DNA from 2 places in the Allobosea vaviloviae genome. Region 1 is predicted to be linked to the other one. Evidence: riboswitches for the same ligand, from Rfam matches in the RefSeq annotation. Region 1 holds a riboswitch; the other holds the start of a gene.
The links. A riboswitch is a leader RNA that binds a small molecule or an ion and turns the genes downstream of it on or off. The one in region 1 is predicted to bind cobalamin.

Region 1 (9,534 bases):
GATGCAGCTTCTGGTAGCGGCGACGCAGGCGCTTCAGTGCCGCACGATCGCGATAGGGGTCGGCGCCGGCCCAGCTCACCTGGCCGGCATCGGGCGCCTGCAGCCCGAGCAGGATATTGCCGAGCGTGGTCTTGCCGCAGCCGCTGGGACCGGTGAGGGCGAGCACGCCACCACGCGGGACATGGATGTCGAGCCCGTCGAACAGCGCCGGCCGGCCGCGGAAGCCGAAGCGCAGGCCATGGCCGGCAAGCACCGGAGCATCGACCGCGCAGCAGCGCAGGCTCGGCCGCCAGCGCGAGGGATCGGCCTCGATCCAGGCGCGGGTATAGGGTTGGCGCGGCGCTGCGAAGATGGCCTCGCTCTCGCCCTGCTCGACGATACGGCCCTCGCGCAGCACCGCAAGCCGTCCGCCGAGCGCGCGCGCCAGCCCGATGTCATGCGTGATCACCAGGAGCGCGCGCCCGGCCTGCTCAAGCGACAGCAGCAGGTCGCGCGTCTGGTCGAGCCTTTCGGGATCGAGCCCCTTGGTCGGCTCATCGGCGATCAGCAGCGGCGCGTGCCCGACCAGCACGGAAGCGACGAGCACGCGCTGCGCCATGCCGCCCGACAGCATCAGGGGATAGGCCTGCGCAACCGCGGGCGCGAGCCCGACGGCCTGCAGCGCCGCCACCGCATCGCCCCGCCCCGTCCTCTCGAAGAGCTGACGGCCAATGCGCATCGTCGGATCGAGCGCCGCGCGTGGCTCCTGCGGCAGCAGCATGGTCTCGCGCGACCAGAACAGCCGCAGGAGCCCGGCTTGCCCGGCATCGACCGCCGCATGGCCGTTGATCGCGATCGTCCCGCTCGCCGTGAAGCCTTGCGGCAAGAGGCCCATCACCGCCTGCGCGATCAGGCTCTTGCCGCTGCCGGTCTCGCCGATCAGGACCAGCGTCCCACCGGCCTCGACCTCGAGATCGACCTCGGCAACCACCGTCGCGCCATGGCCGTCGCGAATGGCGAGACCGCGGATGACGAGGGCGGGCGGGCTCATCGTTCGATCTCCTTGCCGGAATCGGGCTCCGACAAAGCCTGCCCAAGCAGGGTCGCGCCGAGCACGGAGATGAAGATCGCCAGGCAAGGCGCCGCCATCTGCACCGGCGCCTCGGAGATGTAAGGCAGGAGTTCGCTGATCATCGCGCCCCATTCCGGCGTCGGCGGTTGCAGGCCCAGCCCCAGGAAACCGAGCGCCGAGATCGACATGATTGCGGCCCCCAGCCCCAGCGTCGCCAGCGTCGTGGTCTGGCGCAGCACTGCGGGCAGAACGTGGCGGATCAGCAGAGTACGAGCCGGAAAGCCCGCCAATCGCGCCGCCTCGACATGGGGCTCCTTGAGCTCGCTTTGCGCGATGGCGCGCGCCATCCGGGCGAATTGTGGCCACAGCGTCAATTTGATGCCGATCAGCATCGGCAGCACGCCGCCGCCGAGAAAGCCGGAGATCAGCAGCGCCAGCAGGATGCCGGGAAAAGCCAGCATCAGATCGGCGAGGCGCATGATCGCCATGTCGCTCCAGCGCCCAGCATAGGCGGCGATCAGGCCAAGCCCGAGGCCGACCCCCGTGGCAGCGCTGACGCAGGCGAGCGCGATCCCCAGCGAGCGGCCCGCCCCATGCGCCAGGCGGGCGAACACGTCGCGCCCGACATGGTCTGTGCCAAGCGGATGCGCGAGGCTGGGCCCTTCGAGCGCATGCAGCAGATCCTGCACTGTGGGATCATGCGGCGACAGCAATGGTCCAAACATAGCCAGCCCAGCCACGACAGCCAGCAGGACAAGCGGGAAAGCGAGACCGGCCTTCAACCCATCTCCCCTCTCAGCCCTCATCCTGGCGAGCGTTCGGAACGAATGCGTCTCCAGGGATGCGCCAGCGCGCTCGGGATCATCCTGCGAGACGGAGCTGTGCGGCTCCTCGGAATGAGGCTTGGTGAGTTCGGAAAGCGCCTGGCTGCTCATGCCGCGGCCCTCGCGGCCTGGCGCGGATCCAGCGCGAGGCAGGCGAGATCGGCCAGCAGGTTGACGCCCGCATAGACCAGCCCGATCACCAGCCCCGCGCCCATCACCACCGGCACGTCGCGGGCGAGCAGCGCCTTGACCAGCAACTCGCCCAAGCCGGGATAGTTGAACAGCATCTCGACCACGACGAAGCCATCGACCATGTAGGCGAATTGCAGGGCCGCAAAGGTCGCGACCGGGATCGCCGCATTGCGCACGCCGTGATGGCGGAAGGCCGATGCGGCCGAGCGCCCCCTGATCCGCGCGAAGGTCATGTAGAAGGCGCCGCGCACTTCGACCACCGCATTGCGGATGATCCTGACCGAGAAGGCCGCCAGGCCCAGCGCCAGCGTCAAGGCCGGCAGGACCATATGCGCGCCCGTCCGGTAGCCCGCCGGCGGCAGCCAGCGCAGGCTGAGCGCGAAGATCGAGATCAGGCCGATGCCGACGAGGAAGCTCGGCAGCGAGGCAAGCGCCACGGCGATGCCCGTCGTCACGCGGTCGAGCCATCCGCCCGGCGCAAAACCGCAGGCGATGCCGAGCGGCAGGGCGATGAGATAGGAGACCAGCCAGCCGAGCGCGCCCAGGCCGAGCGTGAAACGACCGTGATAGGCGATCTCCTGCCGCACCGGCTGGCGCGAAACCAGCGACTGGCCGAGATCGCCGGTCGCGACGCGGCCGAGCCAGGCGGCGTATTGCACGGCCAATGGCCGGTCGAGCCCTTCCTCGCGGCGGATGCGTTCGGTCGTCTCGATCGTCACCCGCTCGTCGCCGACACGGGCCGCGGCAACGCGAAGCGCCATGTCGCCGGGCAAGGCATGGATGAAGGCAAAGCACAGCGTCGCCAGCAGCCAGGCCGTCAGCGCGGCCTGCGTGGCGCGCGTCCCGAGCAGCGTCAGCGCCGGCCTCATGACAGCGCCTTCGCGGCCGGGCTCTCGGAGGAGCCCTTGGCGCACTGCGAAAAGCGCAGCGCGATCTTGTCGGCGAAGGCGACGACCACCGCCGCGGCCACGATCATGGCGGCGCCGAAGAGGCCGAGCGGCTGGGGCGTCACCGAAAAGATCGCGAGATCGAAGAGCAATGCCCACAGCATCGCCGTGTATTCGAACGGCGCGAGCACCGAGACCGGCGCGCGCGCCACCGCCTCCGTCATGGCGATATGCGCCAGGCCGCCGAAAACGCCCGACCCGATGAGCGCGAGCAGGCCCAGGCCACGCGCATCGACCCAGCCGAAGGGCAGGCTCGCGAGCCCGGCAAGCGCGCAGACCAGCGCGAAATAGAAGGCGATCGTACCCGCCGGCTCCGTCTCGGTCAGCGTCTTGACCTGCACCTTGGACGCCGCCGTGGTCAGCGCCATGCCCAGGCCGGCGCCGATACCGATCAGCGTGCCGCGATCCAGCGCCGGCCCCTGGAAGGCCGGCGCCAGCATCAATCCGACGCCGGCGAAGCCGAGCAGGGCGGCAGCGCCCACAAGCCAGCCCGGCCGCTCGCCGAGCACGAGCACGGCCAGCGGCAGCACCAGCAGCGGGGCGAGGAAGCCGAGCGCTGTGGCGTTCGCCAATGGCAGATGCGCGAGCGAGATGAAGGACAGTACCATCGCGACACAGCCGAGCAGGCTGCGCTTGAGATGGCCGAAGGGCCGTTTCGTCTTCAAGCCCGATGGCAACGCACCGCGCCAGGCCAGGTAGAGCATGATCGGCAGCAACGCGACGAAGCTGCGATAGAACACGACCTGGCCGACCGGCGCCTCGATGGAGGCCAGCCTGACGCAGAGCATCATCAGCGAGAACAATACTGTTGCCGCCAATCTGAGGCCGATGCCGGAGGCCATGCTCATTTCCAGGCCATCCGTTCGACCAGATAGCGCATCTCATAGGGGTCGATCGCGACGTTCTTGATCCGCCCGGAAACCGCGACGCTGTGTTCGGTCCAGGAGACCGGGACGACGGGCATCTGGTCGTGCAGCAGGGCGATGATCTGCCCCCGCAGCTCGTCCTTGCGGGCGTCGTCGAAGCTCGCGAGATAGGCGTCCGTCAGGGCCTTGACCCGATCCCGGCCATCCCAGCGCGCCGTCCCCCAGACCGAGCGCTCGCGCGTGAAGTCGGGGATGATCGTCGCGATCGGCTCCGGCACATTGACATAGGTGCGCGAGACCAGCGTGAACTGCATGGTCCCGTCCTTGATCGCGGCGGGAACGCTGTTGCCGGGACCGACCTCGATGGCGACCTCCATGCCGATCCCACGCAATTGTGCCTGAATGGCTGAAGCCATGACCGGCAGCTCCGGTCGATTGACCAGCGTCAGGAGCTTGGCCGCAAGCCGGACACCATCCTTGACGCGGATGCCGTCGCCTGCCGCGATCCAGCCGGCGTCGTCGAGCAGCTTGCGCGCCGCCGCGGGATCATGGGCGATGGCGGGCAGACCCTGGCGATGCCACCCCGTCATGATCGGCGGCAGCAGCTGCGAGGCGCTCGAACCCGGATGGCGCAGGATCGCCTTGGCGATGCCGTCGCGGTCGACGGCCATGGCGATGGCGCGGCGGACGCGAAGATCGGAGAATTGCGGCAATCCGCTGTCGAAGAACAGCGCGCGGACCCGCGGAATCGTCAGGCTCTCCACCTTCATCTGGCCGGCGGCATTGATCCGCGGCGTCGCGGTGGGGCTGAGCGTATAGACGAGGTCGGCGTCCCCCGCGATCGCGATATTGGCGCGGGTGTCGCCATTGACCACCGCCGTGTAGCGCAGCCTGGCGATGGCGGGCCTGGTCCGCGCATAGCCTTCGAAACGGTCGAGCTCCAGCGTCGTCTTGTTGTCGATCCAGGTCTTGCCGTCGATCGATGCGAGCTTGTAGGGGCCGGTCGCGACGATCTTGATGACCTTGCCATCGGTGCCGTAAGCGGAGGGCGCGAGCACGATCGACGCGTAATCGCACAGGAAAGCCGGCAGCACGCTGAAGGGCGTCCTGGTGCGGATCACCACGTCGGCGCCATCGAGCGACACGCTGTCGAGCGGCACGGCCGAAAGGCTCTCGCCGATGAAGGACTGCTTCAGGCTGGCGGCCACGGCCTGCGCCGTCACCGGGTTGCCGTCATGAAAGCTCAGCCCCGCGCGCAGCTTGAAGCGCCAGCTCAGCTTGTCCTCGGAAACCGACCAGCTTTCGGCGATACCGCCGACGAGCTGGCCCTCCGGCTCGACCTGCACCAGCGTCTCCGCGACCCCGAGGCGGGTCAGGATATAGCCGATATCGGCCGGGTCGTTCGAGGCGTACTCCCAGGGCGCGACGACGCGCAGGACAGGTTCGCCCTGTTGGGCCATGGCTGGCGCGATCATGGCTGGCGCGATCATGGCCGGCGCGGTCATAGCGGGCAGGGCCAGGGCCAATCCGACCAGGGCGCGGCGCGATATCGTCGGCAAATTCATCAGGGCAATCTCCAATACGGTGAAAAAGCTCAGCCTGGCTTGCAGGCGGACAGGATGAAGGACTGGCCCTGGGCCGCGAGCAGGCGCAGCCGCTCGCTCCAGGAGGCCGTCGCGAATTGCCGGCGCGCGATGCCGCTGAGCGGCCCGATGCGCGGGGCCTCGAAGCCCACCTCGCGCAACATCGCCTCGAGCGCCGGCGCGCGCAGGCCGTCGCGGAAATGCACACCGTTCAGGATGCGTTGATGCGTCGCCTGATCCCAGGTCGAGGCGACCCCGGTAAGCCTGTCGATCAATCCCGAGAACCGCTTCAGCAGCACGGATCTGCGCGAAAGCGTGACCCAGTCGCCATCGATGACGACGAGCGTCCCACCGGGCTTGAGCACGCGCAACCAGTCGGCCAAGGCGCGGGCAGGATCGATCAGCGTCCAGACCAGATGCCGGCAGATGACGAGGTCATAGGCCTCGTCCGCCATCATCGTGTTTTCGGCATCGCCGAGGTGGAAGCGAACGGCCGCATTCGCATGCTTCGCCTGCGCCCGGGCGATCATCGGCTCGCAGAGATCGATCGCATCGACGCTGCAGCCGAGCGAAAGCAGCACACGCGTGATCTCGCCAGTGCCTGAAGCAAGCTCCAGCGCCCTGGCCCCGATTGCGACCGCGACATGGCTCGCGATTAATCGCGCCCAGGCCTCCAGCTCGGCATCGGAGCGGATCCTGTGGCCATAGGAGAGATCGAAGGTCTCGGCGCGTTTTGACCAATAGGCCCGGATTTCGTCCTTCAGGCCGAAATTCGCTCCTCTGGAGACGACCGCCTCGGCATCTAGGGGGGCAGCATTCGACATCCGTCACCGGCTTCCCATGGATGGGACGCGGCCGGTGCTTCGGCGCCGTTCGAACCCGGTTGCGCGACCAGAGCGCGCAAGTGAGCGACCGTCATCAGAGCTCCTTCCGGGGCACCCCGCCCGGTTGCATGGCTTCACGACGTCGGCAGGTCTCCTGGCTCGCGGGTCCAAGCTTCGTTCGGCCTTCCCGGGGCAAGCCCAGTGGCATGATCGAACGTCGCTCGCCGCTGACAGTTGCGGGGGCAGCTCCGGAATCGCGCGCCTGCGCGCGCCCACCGGATTCCCTTTTGATCTCTTTCGAGAACCGACTTCGCCAAGGAAGCACACCGCCCTGCGCCGCACAAGGCGCGATCGACCGGTCGCCATCCCTTCAGAACTTCGCGCTCAGGAAGGCGCGCACGCCGCGCCCTGGCGCCACGACATCATCCTTGCGAAAGGACACCGCGTTGCGGATCGTCTCGTTGAGCAGATTGGTGCCGTTGACGCCCGCAGTGAGCTCGATCGGCCCGAGCGGCCCGTCCTTGAGCTTGACCTTGTAGCTGAGCTCGGCGTTGAGCAGGTTGTAGCCGCTGGTCGGCGTCTCCTCGGGCGCGATCCGCTTCTGCGAGAAGGCGTGGATCAAATTGACCTTGGCGAACCAGGCATCGCCACCGCGCCAGAACAATCCGCCGCCGAGGCGTTGAGGCGGGATGCGCGGCACATTCTCGTCGCCGGAGAACTTCGCCCGGACGATGTCGTATTGCCCCTCGACCCCGAAGACGTTGGGACCGATCTCGAAGAGGTCGTATTGCGTCTTGAATTCGCCGCCGAGGAAGGTGGCGTTGCGCTGGGTGTAGACCACCTGGGTCAATTCGTTGCCTGTGCCGCAGCTGGCGAAATCATCGTCGCAGCGCACGCCGGTGACCCGACGATAGATGAAGCCCTCATAGCGCGTCGCATAGAGCGAGGCGTCGAAGCGCCAGGGACCTGCTGTGCGGCGCAGGCCCAGCTCGACCGTCTTGGCGGTCTCCTTCTTCAGATTGGGATCGCCAATCTCGAAGGTACCGGGCGCATCATGCGCGCCGCGCGAGAACAGTTCGGACGCCTTGGGCGCGCGCTCGGTATAGGAGCCGGTCAGGCTGCTGGTGATGCCGAAGGGCAGATCCTGCAACAGGCCGAGGCTCGCACTCATCGGCATGAAGCGGCGGCGCTTGGCGGCCGAGCTCAGCTCGTCGGGCGTCGCAATTTGCGTCGCCGCGCCGGTCTCGGGGTCGACGCCCCCAGCGCTCGTGAAACCGGGCAGATAACCGGCCGGAAAGTTCGTCGCGGTGCCCTTGACGTCGACATAGTCGATGCGGCCGGCGGCCTGCAGCTTGGTGCCGGGCCTGAGCTGCAATTCGTTGAAATTGTAGAAGCCGGCACTGTTGGTGTCGGCCGGCGGCAACAGCTCGCCGGCTTCTCCGGAGGTGCCGATCTCCTGGCGGCCGAGTTGCAGGCCGAAGGCCGAGGTCAGCCCGCCGATGCCGGTTTCGAGCGGCTTGAGCTGCGCCTCGACGCGCCCCTCGATCTCGCGATTCTTGAACACGGCAGCAGTCTCGAAACCGCCGCCATCGTTCAGCCCCTGCTCCTGATGCCTGTAGACGGAACCGCCGACCCAGAAGCGCAAGGTGTCGATGAAGCCGCCATCGATCTGGAACTCGCCCTTGCTCGCGAGCTTGGTCTGTTCGAGGTCGATGCGGGTGCGCGTCGCCCGCGCATCGGCGCCGGGGATGCCGTAGAGGCTGGTGAAATGCGACAGCGAGACGCCGATGAAGCCGCGATTATCGGGCAGGAAATAGGAACCGCCGATCGCCTGGCCGTCGGAGCGAACATAGCTGTTGAACTGGGTGCCGCCGGGGATGTGATAATCCTCGGCATTGCGATGATAGATGTCGCCATGGACGACGAACTGGCCCGAGCGCGCATCGATCAGCGCCGAATTCTCGATACCGCGATCGACCGATGACACCGAGGAGCGCGTCTCGGCATGGAAGCCCGGCGCGATCAGGAATGACGGGATGCGGTTGTTGTCGACGCTGACGACGCCGCCGATCGCCTGCGAGCCATAGCGCAGCGTGCCCGGCCCGCGAATGACCTCGACGCGCTGCGCCGCCAGCGGATCGATCGGCACGCCGTGATCCTCGCCGAGATCGGAGACGTCCTGCGAGCCGATGCCGTTTTCCTGGATGCGGACGCGGAAATTATCGAGGCCGCGAATGATCGGGCGGTCGGCCGCGCCCGGCGCGAAGCCGGAATTGGTGATGCCCGGCTGATTGGCGAGCTGGTCGCCGAGCGTGCTGCCGCCATTGCGCAGGAGTTCGCCGGCGGTCAGGAAGGTGACCGAGGAGAAGCTGCGGTTGACCGCTACCGCGTCGCCGCTTGGCGCAGCCGCAGCATCGGGCAGGCTGCGCGATTGGATCGGGCTTGGCGCCGTCACGGTGATCTCGGGCAGTTCGATGGCGGTTTGCGCCAATGCGCCGGCCGCAATGATGGCGCCAAGCGCGACGCCGGCACTGAGGATGCCGGCGCGCCGCGCCACTGCAAGGTCGATGGTCATGACAAGATCCGATGCGAAAGGGCTATGCGACCGCTCGTGAGCGGCGAGAGAAAGCTCAGGCCGCCTGCCGGTCCCAGGCGGGGAACGGGTCTTCGAGCGCGAGCAGGGCTTTCGAGAGGCCTGTCGTGGAGCTTCCGGTCAGGCAGGCGTCGAGCGCGGCGCGGATCACGGCCTCGTCCATCTCCGGCCCGCCGATGAAGACCAGCTCCTGCCGGCGGTCGCCCCAGATCTGCGACCAGTGGCGGCGCATCAGCGAGGCAAACTCCTCCGAACGCGGCCAGAGCTCCTTCGGCACCGCCGCCCACCAGCTGCCCAGCCCCTCGGTCCGCGTGATCCGCCCGGCGAGCGAGTATTCGCCGACCCAATGCGGCCGCGTCGCCAGCCAGAAATGCCCCTTGGCGCGGATCACCCCGGGAAAGCGATTATTCATCAGCGCGTGCAGCTGGCGCGGATGGAACGGCCGCCGCGCCCGGTAGACGAAGGAGCGGATGCCGTATTCCTCGGTCTCCGGTACATGGTCGCGGAAGCCGAACAGCTCCTTGTGCCAGAGCGGATGCGTTTCCGCCTTCTCCTCGTTGAACAGCCGCGTGTTCAGGACCTGGTCGAGCGCCACCCGGCCGAAATCAGCTTCGACGATCCGGGCATCGGCATTGAGCCCGCGCACGACGCGGC
Region 2 (9,534 bases), 1.2 Mb from region 1:
TTTTCCAGCGCCGGCACGAAATCGTCGGCGACCGTGCAGCAGATGCAGCCATTGGGCAGCTCCACCACATCCTCTTCCGTGCAGCCTTCGATGCCGCAGCCGGCGAGGAAGGAGCCGTCGAAGCCGAGATCGCCGAATTCGTTGACGAGCACGGCGAGGCGCTTGCCCCCGGCATTCTCGAGCAGATGGCGCACCAGCGTGGTTTTTCCGGCACCCAGGAAGCCGGTGATGATGGTGCAAGGCACTTTGGCCAGGGAGGCAGTCATGATGTCGATCCTTTTTTGCGCAGGTCTGGTTCGCGCAGGCCTTGTTCGCGCAGGCTCAGCGGCGGCACGCGCGCGACCACGCCCTTGCGGAAGGGGGTGGGTCGCTCTTTCCAGGGAATGATGCCGTTGGCGCTGGCGGCATAGCTCTCCGCCGCGCCGACGATATCGTCGAGATGGGTCTCGGCGTCGAGATCGCCGACGAGATAGGTCCATTTGCCGTTCGCCGCGAAGGCGACCGTGCAAGGACGCTTGCAGACGGCAAGGCATTCGACCGCCTCGACGCTGATCCCGGCCTTGCCGGCAAGCCGCTCGCCGAGCGCGGTGGCGAGGCCGAGGCCCGGCTGGTCATAGCCTTCGGCGAGGTCCTCGCGCACGCGTCGGCAGACGGTGCAGACATGTATGGTGAGATCGGCCTCGGGCATGAAAACGCCTCCGTGTTCGAGATGCGCGCTCCCTGGAGAGGAGCGCGCGAGGCGTCAGGCCTTGGCCGCGCGTCGCGTCGCCCAGGGCCAGATCACGCCGACGGCCAGGCCGGTGGCGAGCCAGAGCGCGGCCTGGACCGAGAGCGACAGCGCGGCGAAATGCGCTGCGATCTCGGCTGGGACCTTGCTCTCCGGCGCGGCCGGATGCGGCGCGCCGATCAGATGCGGCACGAGCATGGCGAATACGGCTAGAGCCCGGAGCCAGCCGGCTTCCATGCGCAGGAAGACGAAGAGCCCGCCGGCCGTGACCAGCGCCGTCGCGACCCACCAGATCTGACGATGCAAGAGTTCGGCCGCCGCGCTGCCGGGCAATTCCGGCGCGAGACCCGCCGCCGGGACGAGGCCGAAGGCGAGGAAGCCGCAGACCGCCCAGGCGAGCGCGCGCCTGTCGTCGATCGTCTCATTCGCCGCGATCATGCCGCCGAGCAGCAGCGCGGCGAAGCCGATCGCGGTCGCGACCGTGACCAGCGTGGTGAAGGCGGTGCGCTGCAAGCCGTCCTGCGGCTTCCATTCGGCGTGCTCATGGCCGGCGGCGTCGCCGGCGGGGCCATGGGCGAGGATGATGCGGGCCTGCCCGTCAAAGGACGCGAAAGACGGCGCGGCGGCGCGCATCGCCGCTTCATAGGTTTCCGCCTTGAGGATCAGCGGCGTGGTGCTGACATGCTGGAGCGCGGCGATGACGAGCCCAGCCAGAAGCCCGGCCAGGAGACTGACCGTGAGAACGCGATTGACCATGTTCGATCCCCTCAGTGGCAGGGGAAAGCGAGCGTGTGGCGCGTGTCGTGGGCGGCGTTGTGGACGCTGCTCGAATGCGCGAAGCCGACCGTGAAGATCAGCACGCTGCCGAGCAGCAGGGCGGCCAGCGCGGCCTTGGCGCGTTCGGAAACGCCGGCCGAAGTCGAAAGCGAAGCGGAGGTGTTCATCGTGATTCTCCTGGCCGCCCCGCCGGCGGCCTGTTGGATTGCGGAACGACGACGGCAGGTCTCCTGGCTCGCGGATCTCGACGTCCTGAGCCGCCTTCCCGGGATCGCTCCCAGTGGCCGATGGCGCAGAACTCACCGCTTACAGTTGCGGGGGCAGCCGCGGTATCGCACCGCGTTCCCTTTTCACCCCGTTGCCGGGGCACCGTCGGGGATGATCATTAGCCATGTGGGCGGTGCTGTGCAATGCACTGCGCCGTCATTCTCGGGCGAAGCCCTCGAGTCCGATCTTCGATCGGCCCAAGGATAAACTCCGCGCAGATCCCGAGAATCTCTTGCAGGAGATGGTCGGCTCGGGGCCGACCATGACGCCGGAGGAAAGGGCTCTTGGAAACTCCCCATCTCACCCTCGTTCTCGGCGGCGCGCGCTCGGGCAAGAGCCGCCATGCCGAGGCGCTGATCGAGGCGCTGCCGGCGCCCTGGACCTATATCGCGACCGCCCAGGCCTATGACGACGAGATGCGCGCGCGCATCGCCGAGCATCGGGCGCGGCGCTCCGGCAACTGGCTCACGGTCGACGCGCCGCTCGCCTTGCCCGAGGCGATCCGCGCCGTGCCGGCGGGGCGGCCGATCCTGGTCGATTGCCTGACATTGTGGCTGACCAATCTGATCCTGGCGGAGCGGGATACGGTGTCCGCGGGCGCCGAGCTCATCGCCGCCTGTGCTGAAGCCTCGGGCCGCGTCGTGCTCGTCTCGAACGAGGTCGGGCTCGGCATCGTGCCCGACAATGCCCTGGCGCGGCGCTTCCGCGACGAGGCCGGCCGCCTGCACCAGAACCTTGCTGCGCAAGCCCAGCACGTGGTTTTCATGGTCGCCGGACTTGCGATGCAGGTGAAATGATGCAGGTGAAATGATGCAGGTGAAATGATGACGATCGACGCTGATGAAGCCGCCCGCCACAAGGCCAAGATGGAGAAGCGCAAGGCGGTGCAGGACGCCGAGGTTGCCGCCAAGACGATCGAGAAGGGCCTGCTGATCGTCAACACCGGGCCGGGCAAAGGCAAATCGACAGCCGCTTTCGGGCTGATCCTGCGCGCGCTCGGCCATGGCTGGCGCGTCGGTGTGGTCCAGTTCATCAAGGGCGCCTGGGCGACAGGCGAGCGCAAGGCGCTCGATGCCTTCGGCGATCAGATCGCTTGGTACAGCATGGGCGAAGGTTTCACCTGGGAGACGCAGGACAAGGCCCGCGACATCGCCGCCGCCGGACGCGCCTTCGAGAAGGCGAAGGACTTGATGGCCGACGAGACGATCCGCTTGATCGTGCTGGACGAGCTCAACATCGCGCTGCGCTACGATTACCTGGCATTGGACGAGGTGGTCGCGACGCTGGCCGCGCGCCGCCCCGACCTGCACATCGTCGTCACCGGCCGCAACGCCAAGCCGGAGCTGATCGCCGCCGCGGATCTCGTGACGGAAATGACGCTGGTGAAGCATCATTTCGCAGCCGGCGTGAAGGCGCAGGCTGGGATCGAGTTCTGAGGGGATCAATCAGTGCGATCAGAACATTGACGTCGAGCAGATAGGTCACGGTTCCTCATCGCGAAGCTCGTTGACCAGCTCCATGGTGACGACCACTCCGGGGCGGCGGGGCAACTGCGGAATGCCATTGCGATAGGTGATCTCCGTCCCGGCCGGCAGCGACTGGCGCGCGAGCTCGGAAATCACCTCGCCGACCGTACGGTTCTGCTCCAGCGCCAGCTTCTCGGCTGCTCGGACGACATCCTCATCGATCGTGACATGCGTGCCCATCACGGGCTCCTGCCGGCTATCCGATACTGGATACTATAGCGCTTTTGCCGCTCTGGCGTAAGCTGATCGCCGGATCCGGTCAGACTGTGGCGAGCAACGCCACACCTGCCGCCGCCAGCGCCCACAGCATCAGGCAGGCCCCGCGATAGAGCCTGAGCGCCCGCCTGATATCGGCGGCCGTCGCCTCCGCGCGGCCATCCCCCATCCAGCCATCCTCGACGCGTGTCTCGCCATAGATGCGCGGCCCGGCGAGGCGCAGGCCGAGCGCCCCGGCCATCGCCGCCTCCGGCCAGCCGGCATTGGGCGAGCGGTGGCGATGGGCGTCGCGCCGCACGGCCTTCCAGGCTCCCGCCGCATCGGCCTCCCGGTCGAGGGCTGCGGCTGCGATCAGCAGCAGCGCGGTGAGTCGCGAGGCCGGGAGGTTGACGAGGTCGTCGAGCCTGGCCGCCGCCCAGCCGAAGGCGAGATGGCGCGGCGTCTTATGGCCGATCATCGAATCGGCGGTGTTGATCGCCTTGTAGAGTGCGCAGCCCGGCAGGCCGGCGAGGCCGAGCCAGAAGGCGGGGGCGACGACGCCGTCGGAGAAATTCTCGGCGAGGCTCTCGATCGCGGCACGCGAGACGCCGGCCTCGTCGAGGCTTTCGGGATTGCGCCCGACGATCATCGCAACCGCCTTTCGTCCCTTGGAGAGCCCGCCTTGCTCCAGCCCCTCGGCGACGTCAGCGACATGCTCGTAGAGGCTACGCTGCGCCAGCAGGGTCGAGGCCAGAAGCGCTAGGGGCAGCAGGCCGAGCGGCCCGAGCGCGAGGCAAAGCCGGGTCACGGTCGAAGCGAAGGCGATTGTCGCGCAGAGCAGGATGACGAGTGCGGCGAGCCCGGCCGCCTTGCGTGCCGCATAAGACGCGGTCTCGCGGTTCAGGCTGTCGTCGAGCGCCGCGATCAATGCGCCAAGCCAGGTGACGGGATGGCCGATCCGCGCATACAAGCCCTTGGGATAGCCGAGCGCGGCCTCGATCGCGAGCGCGGCGAGCAGCAGAAGCAAGGTGTCGGGCGGGCTCATGCGAGGCGGGATCGATCGTGATTAAGGGGGAAATCTGGCATGGCGGCGATCTCGCCAAGGCGCGGGCGCTGTTTGCGAATGCGCCCGAGCCCTGGATCGATCTCTCGACCGGTATCAATCCCATCTCGTATCCGCTACCGCCGCTGCCGCAAAGCCTGTGGCAGCGCCTGCCGGGCGCCGATGACGAGGCGGCGCTGCTGGCTGCGGCGCGCGCGGCCTATCACGTGCCCGAAAGCGCCGGCATCGTCGCGGCACCCGGCACGCAGATCCTGATCGACCTGTTGCCTCGGTTGGAAGGGCATGGGCCGGTGGCTGTCTTGACGCCGACATATGGTGAGCACACTCGCACATGGCTCAAGGTAGGGCGCGTAGCCCGAGAGATCGCCACCCTCAACGAGGTTGGCGATGCGGCGACAGTCGTAATCGTCAATCCGAACAATCCCGATGGCCGTGTTGTGTCAAAGCAAGATCTCGTTGCAATCGCCAAACAATGCGATGCGCGATGCGGCGCGCTGATAGTCGACGAGGCCTTCGCCGATTTCACCCCCGAGCCCAGTATCATTCCCGAGCTGCCGCCGGCGACGGTGGTCCTTCGCTCCTTCGGCAAGACATATGGGCTGGCGGGCCTGCGCCTGGGCTTCGCGATCGGCGATCCGGCGCTGACCGAGGCCCTGCATGCGGCGATGGGGCCTTGGGCGGTGGCCGGGCCGGCCCTGCGTGTCGGGGCGACGGCGCTGGCCGATTCCTCCTGGCTTGCGCAAGCGGGAGCCGCGCGCGCGGCCGACGCCGCGCGGCTCGATGCGCTGCTCGCGCCGCACGGCAGGGTCGTCGGCGGCACGGCGCTGTTCAGGCTGCTCGAAACCGGCAATGCGCCGGCGCTCTTCGCCCATCTCGGCCGCCATGGCCTCTATCTGCGCCGCTTCCAGAACGATGTGCGCTGGCTGCGCTTCGGCCTGCCGGGGCAGGCCTCGGAATGGGCCAGGCTCGAGGCGGCGCTGGCGGGCTTTGCGACCTCCGGCCCCGGCCCAGCGTGAAGCTTGCATGCGTTGACTGCCGGGACAGCGCGCCGCTCTCCCGATAACCTGACCGCGCCCGATAACCTGACCACGCCCAATAACCTGACCACGCCTTTGACTGTCGAGGAACGAGACGAATGCCCCTGCTGCCGCCTGACAATGAGCTGACGATCGGCTTCTCCCACGCCGCCTATCAATTGCAGGCCGAGTTCGCGACGCGCGGCCACGCCGCCCGGAGCTTTTCGGCGAACTCGCTCGACGAGCTCAAGGCGCGCTCGGTCGAGGCCGATGTCCTCGTCGTCTCCGGCCTCTGGCGCAACGAGCTGATCGCCGCTTCGCCGAAGCTGCGCTTCATCCAGTCGGTCAGCGCCGGCACCGACCAGTTCGACAAGCCGGCCCTGGCCGCCGCCGGCATTCGCCTCGCCAGCGCGCAAGGGGTGAATGAGCGCGCCGTCGCCGAGCACGCCATGGCGCTGGTCCTGGCCCTGACCCGCCAGATCCATCTCGCCCGCGACAACCAGACGGCCAAGCATTGGCGCCCGATGATCGGCGACCGCGCCAGGCGCGAGGACGAACTCGGCGGCAAGACCATGGTCATCGTCGGGCTCGGCCGCATCGGCCTGCGCCTGGCCGCGCTCGCCTCGGCTTTCGGCATCCGCGTCATCGGCGTGCGCCGCCGGCCGGAGCCGCAGCCGCATATCGAGGCGATCGTCCGGCCCGACCAATTGCACGAGGTCATGGCGCAGGCCGACATCGTCGCGCTGACCTGCCCGCTGACGGCGGAGACCGAAGGGCTGATCGGCGTCCAGGCGCTCGCCGTGATGAAGCCCACGGCCGTCCTCATCAATGTCGCACGCGGCAAGGTGGTGGATGAGGCCGCGCTGCTCGCCGCCCTGAGCGAGGGCCGGTTGGCCGGCGCCGGGCTCGACTGCTTCCATGACGAGCCGCTGCCGCCATCCTCGCCTTTCTGGGGCCTGCCGCAGGTCGTCATCACGCCCCATAGCGCCGGCGAGACGCGGGCCTATGAGGGCAATGTCGTTGATACCCTGCTCGACAATCTCGGGCGGCTGGCGCGGGGCGAAACCGCGCTGCGCAACCAGATCGTCTGAATGCGCCACTGCTGCTGGCCTGCTCCGGCATGTCGAAGCGACGGCATGCCGGGCGTTCGATTCGTGGGCCGTCGCCCGGCATGGCGACGAATGTCGATCCTCGCCCTGTGAATGGTGGTCTATTGCCGTAGAGTAAGATTGCCTTAAGTTGCCGCCCCGGGATTTGGGGGCGACGCTTTCGTGGATTTGATAAGCCAAGGGCGCGGCGCGTATCGCCGCCGCTTCGTCATGCTGGCTTTGCTGGCGGGCACGTCGCTGGGTTCGGCGCTGTTCTGTCCGGGCTCGGCCCACGCGCAGGACGCGACCTGGCAGCTCAATCCCGGCTCGGGCAATTTCAACGCCGGCGCGAACTGGACGCCGGCGACGGTTCCAACCGGCACGGCGTTCTTCGATGCCACCAGCCAGTCCGCGATCACAATCGGTGCGGCCACGACGCTTGGGGGCTTTACCTTCAACGCAAGCGCGCCGGCCTACACGATCACCATCGACCCTGCCGTCAACCTCACCTTCGCTGGAGCAGGCATCGTCAACAATTCCGGCCAGGCGCAGACCCTGGTCAATCATTGGTTCCTGATTTTCGCCAACAGCAGCACGGCCGGCAGTGCCACGATCACCACCAACAGCTTCCTTCAGTTCAACGACAGCAGCACGGCCGGCACTGCTACGATCACCAACACCAACAGCCTTCAGTTCTCCGGCAGTAGCACGGCCGGCAGCGCTTCGATCACCAACAACAGCAGCCTTTGGTTCATCGGTACGAGCACGGCCGGTAGCGCCACGATCACCAACAACACCAGCCTTCGGTTCTTCAACGGCAGCACGGCCGGAAATGCGACGATCGTGACGAATATCGGCGCGACGACCGATTTCTCGGACAGCACCGGCCCGCTCGGCGACAACCGCCTGAGCGCCGGGTCGATCGCTGGCGCAGGCGATTACGTCCTCGGCGCCAACGAACTCACCGTCGGCGGCGACGGCACGTCCACGACGGTCGACGGCATCATCAGCGGCGTCGGCGGCTCGCTGGTCAAGACCGGGGCGGGCACGCTGACGCTGACCCATCTCGACAATTCCTATGATGGCGGCACGACGATCAGTCAGGGCCGGATCTCGATCAGCCACAATGCCCAGCTTGGTGATGTCGCCGGCGGGCTGACCTTCGATGGCGGCGGCCTCGTCATCACCGCCAATGTGACCTCGGCGCGCACCGTCACGCTCAATGCCGGCGGCGGTACGATCGACAGCAACGGTTTTGTGCTGGAGCTAGACAGCCTCAGTACCATCTCGGGCATAGGCGGGTTGACCAAGACCGGTCCCGGCGATCTCATCCTCTCCGGCAACAACAATTATTCCGGTGCGACCAGCGTCATGCAGGGCCGGCTCATCGCCAATTCCGGCACGGCGTTCTCGGCGAGCTCCGATTACAGTGTCGCCACCGGCGCGACGATCCAGGTCGCGGATACGCTCATGACCACGATCGGCTCGCTGTCGGGGGCGGGCAAAGTCGTCATCGGCGATGGCGCCATCTTGTCGATCGGCTACAACGCCGTCGCGACCGTCTTCTCCGGCGATATCACCGGCAAGGGTTCGCTCTTCATGGACGGGCCAGGGACGCTCACCCTGACCGGGACGAGCAGCATAGAAGGGGTTCTCTTTCTGGGGGCTCTGTGCGGTTGCTCGAATCCGACGCTCGATATCAGCGGCGGCTCGCTCAGCGTCGGCAATCCGGCCGGCGGAGGCGGCGGCATCGCGGTGGCTGTCGGGACATTGCGCGTCAGCAATGGCGGCACCTTGAACATGGTGGATCCGGCCGGCTACCTCGTCGTCCAATCGGCGATGGAGGTCACGGGCGCGGGCTCGACCGTGACTGTCGAAGGCTTCACGGGCATCGGCAACTTCACGCTCGCAACGCTGAATATCAGCGGCGGCGCGGTGGTGAACAGCAAGGGCGGCGCGGGTCTCGATGGGCTAACGATCGCGCCGGTCGTGACGGTGACCGGCCCCGGATCGACCTGGAACGTCGATAACGGCTTGTTCGTCGGCAATTTTTCTGGCTTCGGCGGCTCCGGTAGTCTCGTCATTTCCGCGGGCGGCGTCGTGAACGCGACCGGGTTTGTCGAGATCAGTTCGGATCCCGATCCCGCTCTGGGCTTTCCCACCGCGAGCGTCATGGTGACAGGGGCGGGCTCGGTCCTGAATGCGACCAACGGCCTGCTCATCGGCTCTCCCGGTTGCGGCTGCGGTGGCGACTATGCCGGCGTGCTCACGGTTGCGGATGGCGGGCTCGTCAAGGCCGGGGCCGGCATCCAGATCAGCGCCTTGGGTGTGCTCAATCTCGGCAATGGCGGCTTGGCGGGCGCCATCGACACGCCTTTCATCCAGAATGACGGCGCCATCGTCGCGAATTTCACCGACAGCACCACCCTTGCCGCCAACATCTCCGGGGTGGGGACGCTGACCAAGCAGGGCTCCGGCAAGCTGATCCTGACCGGGACCAACAACTATACCGGCCCGACCTCGGTGCTCGCCGGGCTCCTTGTCGTCAATGGTTCGCTGACCGGCTCCGCCATCACCGTGGCGGGCGGCGCGCTCGGCGGCTCGGGCACGGTCGGCAGCCTCATCATCGCCTCCGGCGGCACGGTCGCACCGGGCAACTCCATCGGCACGCTGAACGTCGCCGGCAATGTCGCCTTCGCCGCCGGTTCGACCTATCAGGTCGAGCTCAATGCGGCCGGCGCATCCGACCTGGTCGCGGCGACGGGAACCGCAACCTTGTCCGGCGGCCAGGTTCAGCTTCTGGCTGCGCCGGGCAGTTACGGTCTCTCGACCCGCTATGTCATCCTGACGGCTCAGGGCGGCGTCAGCGGGCAGT

Region 2: it holds a riboswitch for cobalamin, as region 1 does, so the genes downstream of both, BHK69_RS09305 (CbtB domain-containing protein) here and BHK69_RS03615 (class I SAM-dependent methyltransferase) in region 1, are expected to answer to the same signal.

The regions. Positions count from the first base shown of each region.
Region 1 covers NZ_CP017147.1:764,738-774,271, forward strand. Annotated here, with positions in the region: gene BHK69_RS03590 (ABC transporter ATP-binding protein) at 1-1,030, opposite strand, end outside; gene BHK69_RS03595 (ABC transporter permease) at 1,027-1,986, opposite strand; gene BHK69_RS03600 (ABC transporter permease) at 1,983-2,936, opposite strand; gene BHK69_RS03605 (DMT family transporter) at 2,933-3,862, opposite strand; gene BHK69_RS03610 (ABC transporter substrate-binding protein) at 3,859-5,445, opposite strand; gene BHK69_RS03615 (class I SAM-dependent methyltransferase) at 5,475-6,287, opposite strand; cobalamin riboswitch at 6,415-6,611, opposite strand; gene BHK69_RS03620 (TonB-dependent receptor) at 6,658-8,862, opposite strand; gene BHK69_RS03625 (GTP-binding protein) at 8,918-9,534, opposite strand, start outside.
Region 2 covers NZ_CP017147.1:1,986,292-1,995,825, forward strand. Annotated here, with positions in the region: gene cobW (cobalamin biosynthesis protein CobW) at 1-266, opposite strand, end outside; gene BHK69_RS09295 (DUF1636 family protein) at 263-688, opposite strand; gene BHK69_RS09300 (CbtA family protein) at 743-1,483, opposite strand; gene BHK69_RS09305 (CbtB domain-containing protein) at 1,495-1,671, opposite strand; cobalamin riboswitch at 1,708-1,893, opposite strand; gene cobU (bifunctional adenosylcobinamide kinase/adenosylcobinamide-phosphate guanylyltransferase) at 2,056-2,568, shown strand; gene cobO (cob(I)yrinic acid a,c-diamide adenosyltransferase) at 2,596-3,207, shown strand; gene BHK69_RS09320 (hypothetical protein) at 3,253-3,477, opposite strand; gene cbiB (adenosylcobinamide-phosphate synthase CbiB) at 3,557-4,537, opposite strand; gene cobD (threonine-phosphate decarboxylase CobD) at 4,555-5,571, shown strand; gene BHK69_RS09335 (D-2-hydroxyacid dehydrogenase) at 5,691-6,662, shown strand; gene BHK69_RS09340 (autotransporter domain-containing protein) at 6,843-9,534, shown strand, end outside.